Linked DNA regions of Archaeoglobus fulgidus DSM 4304. Each later gene encodes a partner of the first gene's protein in a complex. Each region holds a gene or a part of one and is shown on either strand. Other genes may lie near its edges. A codon is read from its position in the direction of its gene.

What was found. The genes of interacting proteins can lie anywhere in the genome.
Region 2: the proteins of pan (region 1) and psmA are in contact, whole or in part, in a cryo-EM structure (PDB 6HE5), measured with the Archaeoglobus fulgidus proteins. Residues at the interface, in WP_010879468.1 of Archaeoglobus fulgidus: Asp391 (codon at 928), Leu392 (codon at 925), Lys393 (codon at 922), Gly394 (codon at 919), Met396 (codon at 913), Phe397 (codon at 910), Val398 (codon at 907); in WP_010877997.1 of Archaeoglobus fulgidus: Ala30 (codon at 1,843), Arg33 (codon at 1,834), Gly34 (codon at 1,831), Ala35 (codon at 1,828), Asp51 (codon at 1,780), Arg53 (codon at 1,774), Val54 (codon at 1,771), Lys66 (codon at 1,735), Ser79 (codon at 1,696), Gly80 (codon at 1,693), Leu81 (codon at 1,690), Val82 (codon at 1,687), Met166 (codon at 1,435).

The regions. Positions count from the first base shown.
Region 1 is NC_000917.1:1,775,982-1,778,910, forward strand. Bases 1-2,857 are described here. They hold pan (proteasome-activating nucleotidase), read right to left. Parts: upstream 2,099-2,857; coding sequence 902-2,098; downstream 1-901. Other genes in these bases: hemA (glutamyl-tRNA reductase), read right to left, coding at 1-802; AF_RS09930 (multiprotein bridging factor aMBF1), read left to right, coding at 2,201-2,671; cutA (divalent-cation tolerance protein CutA), read left to right, coding at 2,699-2,857. In the rest of the region: more of cutA, read left to right, coding at 2,858-2,929. UniProt on the Methanocaldococcus jannaschii protein: ATPase which is responsible for recognizing, binding, unfolding and translocation of substrate proteins into the archaeal 20S proteasome core particle.
Region 2 is NC_000917.1:447,195-450,010, reverse strand. What follows is about bases 61-2,804. They hold psmA (archaeal proteasome endopeptidase complex subunit alpha), read right to left. Parts: upstream 1,931-2,804; coding sequence 1,190-1,930; downstream 61-1,189. Other genes in these bases: AF_RS02480 (penicillin acylase family protein), read right to left, coding at 2,576-2,804; AF_RS02485 (hypothetical protein), read right to left, coding at 2,259-2,579; AF_RS02490 (Rpp14/Pop5 family protein), read right to left, coding at 1,933-2,262; AF_RS02500 (ribosome assembly factor SBDS), read right to left, coding at 482-1,186; rrp4 (exosome complex protein Rrp4), read right to left, coding at 61-482. Outside these bases: more of rrp4, read right to left, coding at 1-60; more of AF_RS02480, read right to left, coding at 2,805-2,816. UniProt on the Methanocaldococcus jannaschii protein: Component of the proteasome core, a large protease complex with broad specificity involved in protein degradation. The M.jannaschii proteasome is able to cleave oligopeptides after Glu, Asp, Tyr, Phe, Trp, slightly after Arg, but not after Ala.

The DNA of each region.
Region 1 (2,929 bases):
AGGCTATGTCAATGATGAGAAGCTTCTGACTTCTCTCCCTCATAGCCCTCTCCACGTCCCCCCTCGTTATGACGGCGTGGGGTGCGGAGGTTGCGGATATGACGACGTCGCAGACCTTGAGGTAATCAACCAGTTTGTCAAACTTTACTGCAACCCCGCCAATTCGTTTTGCAAGCTCCTCAGCCTTCTCGTACGTTCTGTTGGCTATTAAAACAGCCTCTACTTCCTTACCTGCAATGGCCTTTGCAACGAGCGTGCCCATTTCCCCCGCACCTACGAGCAAAGCCTTCTTTCCCTTCAGCGTTCCCAGAACTCTCTCCGCCACCTCAACCGCAGCAGAGCCAATCGACACCGAGCCTTTCGAAATTGCCGTCTCTCTCCTAACCCTTCTCCCGACCTGAACGGCCTTGCCGAAAACCCTCTCCAGAACCTCCCCAGCCTGCCCACCTTCCCTGCAGAGATTAAAGCACTGCCTTACCTGACCGAGAATCTGCTCCTCCCCAACAATCATCGACTCTATTCCCGAAGCAACTCTCAGCAGGTGCCTCAGGCAGCTCTCACCAACAAAAATTTCAGCCTTTCCGGTTATACCAAGCTCCTCCGCAATATCTTGAAGACAGCTTTTCAGATTCTCGCCAACGAGATAGATTTCGAAGCGATTGCATGTGAAGATGTAAGCATACTCGGAAAAACTGCATTTCGAAATCACATCCTCCAGTCTCGGCTTTACAGTAAGCCAGATTTTCTCAATTTCCTCAACTTTGGCATTTTTGTGAGAAATCGTTATGCATCCAATTTCCATCTTATAGTTCAGAATTCACAAGTGCTTTTTAAGTTTTTTATTCAGCAATGCTGAAAAGCAAAAATTAAAATGATAAAATGGTGGAGACTCCCGGAACGGTTAAACGAACATCACTCCCTTCAAATCGGGTATCGGAGTCGTCTTCTTGAGCACCTTCTCTATCGCCTTGGTGAAGTCCAGCATTGTAACCTTCGCCCTCTCCTCTCTGATGGCAAACATCCCTGCCTCGGTGCATATCGCCTTGATGTCCGCTCCACTCGCACCCTCCGTGATTCTCGCAAGCTCCTTGAAGTCAACGTCCTCCGCAAGCTTCATCTTCCTCGTGTGTATCTTGAAAATCTGTATCCTCCCCTCGAACGTTGGTAGCGGAACCTCTATTATTCTGTCAAACCTTCCAGGTCGAAGGATTGCTGGGTCGAGTATGTCGATCCTGTTCGTCGCACCGATGACCTTCACATCCCCTCTCGGGTCGAAGCCGTCAAGCTCAGCTAAGAGCTGCATCATCGTCCTCTGAACCTCCCTGTCACCGCTGGTATCGCTGTTTGTCCTTCTCGCAGCTATTGCATCAAGCTCATCTATGAATATTATTGAAGGTGCCTTCTCCTTTGCGAGCTGGAACACCTCTCTGACCAGCCTTGCTCCCTCTCCGATGTACTTCTGAACGAACTCGCTGCCAACCACACGTATGAACGTTGCCCTCGTCTGGTTTGCGACCGCTTTGGCCAGCAAGGTTTTACCCGTACCCGGCGGACCGTAGAGCAGCACACCCTTGGGCGGCTCTATGCCAACTTCCGCGAAAAGCTCCGGTTTCAGCAGCGGCAGCTCAACAGCCTCTCTGATTTCCTCAATCTGTACATCAAGACCTCCTATGTCCTCGTAGCTAACTTCTGGCTTCTCCTCCACCTCAAAGCCGTAAACCATTGGGTCTTTGGATGTTGGAAGGACATTCACTATTGCCAGCGTCTGCTGGTTTAAAGCGACTCTCGCACCCGGCTTGAGTTCTTCCTCATTGATGTACTGCGAGGTGTTGACAACGAACTTCGGTCCGGTTGAGCTCTTCACAACAACTCTTCCGTCTTCAAGTATGTCTGAAACAACACCTACGAGTAATGGCGGTGAGCGTAATCTTTCAACTTCACTTCTCAGCCTTCTTACTTCTCTTTCATACCTTATTCTTTCGCTTTCGATAAACTTCTTCTCGTCTTCCAATCTGCGATAAAGCTCTCTAAGCTTGTAGTAATCCTCCTCCAGCTTCTTCAACTTTTCCAGGAGGTATTGTATTTCGCTATCGCCCATATTTTATCCCTCAATTTTATTTTTTGCTTCCCTCTACGTTCCGGAAGCCTCCAAATACATATATATCACTCATCATATAAGAACTTGTTGCTGGTGAGTGAAATGAACTGCGAAATCTGTGGCAGAGAGATTAAGGGAAAAGGCTTCAAGATTGTTGTTGAGGGCAGTGAGGTTACGGTTTGCGGCTCCTGCAGACAGTTCGGAACTGAAAAGAAGCCCTCCGTAGCATCTCAGCAGGGGGCGAGAAGGGTCGTTCTGAAAAAGAAGAGGGGTTCGACAAAAATCGAGTTCACAGAGGAGCTTGTTGAGAACTTCCACATTATTATCAGGCGAGAAAGGGAAAAGAGAGGCTGGAGTCAGGAGCAGCTTGCAAAGAAGATTCAGGAGAAGGAGTCTTTGATAAAGAAAATCGAGAATGCGGAGATTACACCTGAGCCTGAGGTTGTGGAGAAGCTGGAGAAGCTGTTCAACATCAAGCTGAGAGAGCAGGTTCCCGAAATCAAAATTGAGAAGAGCAAGAGCCTTGTTCCAACACTGGGCGACGTTGTTGTTGTGAAGAGAAAGAAGAAATAATTTAAGTCCAGAGCATTAAAGAGCTGCATGCACAACTTCATCTACATAACCGCCCCTTCTTTGGAGGAGGCGGAAAGAATAGCGAAGAGGCTCCTTGAGAAAAAACTCGCAGCCTGCGTAAACATCTTTCCCATTAAATCTTTCTTCTGGTGGGAGGGAAAGATAGAGGCAGCAACTGAGTTTGCCATGATCGTTAAAACGAGGTCGGAGAAGTTTGCCGAAGTCAGGGATGAGGTAAAGGCGATGCACAGCTACACA
Region 2 (2,816 bases), 1.3 Mb from region 1 along the record:
AGCAGCTTTATCATGCTCCCCTTTTTGCCGATGACTCTCGGAACCCTTGCAGGGTTGATGGCAACGATCCTGCCGAACCTTATCGGCCTGCAGATTCTGTCTTTCATGGTCAGAGTGACCTTCATTTTTGGGTCAATGTTCAGAACCTTTGCTATGATCGCATCACCTATATCCAAAACTTCATTCGGTTTCTTGTTCGGCTTCATTTCCGGATTCTCGCTTACAGGCAAAAAGGCCTGATAGGGTGAGTAAATGTCAACAGCCCAGCCGTTGGCGGCAACCTCCCTTATTATGCCGATCACAACATCCCCAACGGAAGGTGTGTACCTCCCCTTCAGAGGGATTACCCTAACGTGAGTCTCGGTTTGATCAAAAAGGCCTATTATCTTTGCGTAAACTTTCCCACCTTCCACGTACGTTCCGTAACCTGCGGCACGTGGATTTGTGGAAAGCAAATCTCCTGGCAGTACTATCTTCCTCATTATCCTATCCTCCTCAAAACCTTTGTCAGAGCCTCTCCTTTCGCGACTTTTCCAAGCAGGTCCATCAGGTCACCGTACATTCCGGATGGTATGCGCATCACGCAAATCCAGCTTCCATCCCTCTGCCATTCCTCCCTTGTCACGCCTCCAAAGTTATACAGGGCGGAGATAGCCCTTCCAGTGTGTTCAGGCGGTATTTTAATGGCAATTTCCATTTCCTCAAACTTCAGCGGAAGAATTGGCTTTAGAGCTTTTACGATATCCTTTACCTGAGCTTCAACGGACTTGAAAATGTCGATGTGAACCTTCGCCTCCTCTAAGGCCCTCTCGATCCTTGAGGGAGGGTGTGGAGCGTTCGTTCTCGGATCAATCGTATTTCTGCTTATGAAGTTGATGATCTGCTTTCTTTTCGCCTCGAGCATTTCCCTTCTCTGCTCGGCGGTTATCTGAACCTCTCCTTCGAGTATGATTTTCCTGGCAATCTCGAAAACGTCGTCTGTGCCAAATATCTTCCTCAGCTCGTCCACCGAGGCCCTCTCGCCCTTTTTCGCGTCTTTGAACACTTCCTCTGCGGCGAGGAGGTCCTCGAAGTTGACCTCCTTTCCTTCCTTGAGGTCTCTGGCTAAGTAGGGGTCAACGAGGACCTCAAACTCCTCTCCGCCCTTTCTGAGCCTTGCGATTACTGCCTTATCGAGGGATACCATACTTCACTTCTTCAGCAGCTCCCTAATCCTCTCGTTCGCTCTCTCCACGTAAGGCTTGAGCTCCTCAGGAGACACTTCCTTGAAGGTTCTGTCGTCAACTTTAACGTAGCCAACCTCGATGTTCTCCGGGACGAGCTCCGATTCAATGGAAAGTCCCATTGCAACGAGTCCGAGAACCATGGCGTCATCGAAGCTGAGGTCATCGCGGTACTCCTTTTCGAAGAACTCGGTAACTGCATTTCTGCCCATACCTATGGCCGTTGCCTTGTACTCCAGCAGGGCACCGCTTGGGTCAGTTTCGTATAGCTTCGGAACCTCATCGACACCGGCGATGAGAAGCGAAACGCCAAAGGGCCTTACACCTCCGTACTGAGTGTACTGCTGCTTGAAGTCGCAGATTTTCTTTGCAAGCTCCTTCACCGTTATAGGCTCATCGTAGGTAAGCCTGTTAATCTGGGCCTCTATTCTCGCCCTGTCGATAAGCACCCTTGCATCCGCCACTAGTCCAGATGTTGCGGCACAGATGTGCTCGTCAATCTTGTATATCTTCTCAATCGTGTCCGCCTCGAGAAGCTTGCTGCCTACCCTCTTATCAGCTATCAGGATGACACCCTCTTTGCACTTAATGCCTATAGCCGTTGCTCCTCTTTTTACAGCCTCTCTGGCGTATTCCACCTGGAACAGTCTTCCATCAGGGCTGAATACCGTTATTGCCCTATCATATCCCATTTGCGGTAAATGCATGTTCACACCTCCAAATACTTTCTTTTACACCTTTTTATTGTACCGCTGACACCCAATGTCAGCGGGATTACCCTCACACCTCCCACGTGCGTCATTAACGTGAGAGCCACCATCACCTTATCGAGCGCTTCCCTGTAGCACCTTACTATCCCCCTCTCTCCGTCGAATGCTTCCAGCCTGAGTCCGCTGGCTGCAAAGCACTCTCCGAACAGGCTCAGCATTTTCTCTGAGAGAGCGCGGGAAAGTGACCTCTCGTCGATCTTTTTTTCAGCTATAATCCTGAAGGCAATATATCTTTTTCTGCTTCTCAGTGATGGTGGCAAACCCTTCACGATTGCTTTACTGCGAAAGGTGAAAAAAAGTTTGTGATGGTTGCGGAAATTACCGCGAGAGCCATGCACAGCAGAATGCTTATGTAAGGCAGTGGTGAGAGGGTAAGAAACTTCTCAAGCATTCCCATGTAGGCCAAGTAGGCAAGAAAGGCTCCGAAGATGAACAGGCTCAGCGCTAAGCCAGCAGCAACCGCTTCCTTCAAATTCTTAGAGAAGTACCCCACAATCAGCCCTCCGATTATGATGCCAACCCAGTGGAAAGCGGAGAGCGCAAGAGCTACGATGAAAACACCTATTACAAAAATAAGTCTCTTCATGAGCTCACCTCCCTGAAAACTATCTTTTCACCCCTCACGTTGAAATCAAAGCTCTTGTACTGCCCATTCGCCCACATTTCGAGCTGATCGTAGTAGTGGGGAGAGAAGTAGTTGCCCGAATTCCCACCCGGAATTACGCAGTAGTTCTCGTCAAAGTTGACTATCATCCTCCAGCTGCTTCCTGCCTGCGATAATCCCGTTCCCCAGTCAACGGCCCTTCTGAAGTTGAAAACGGTG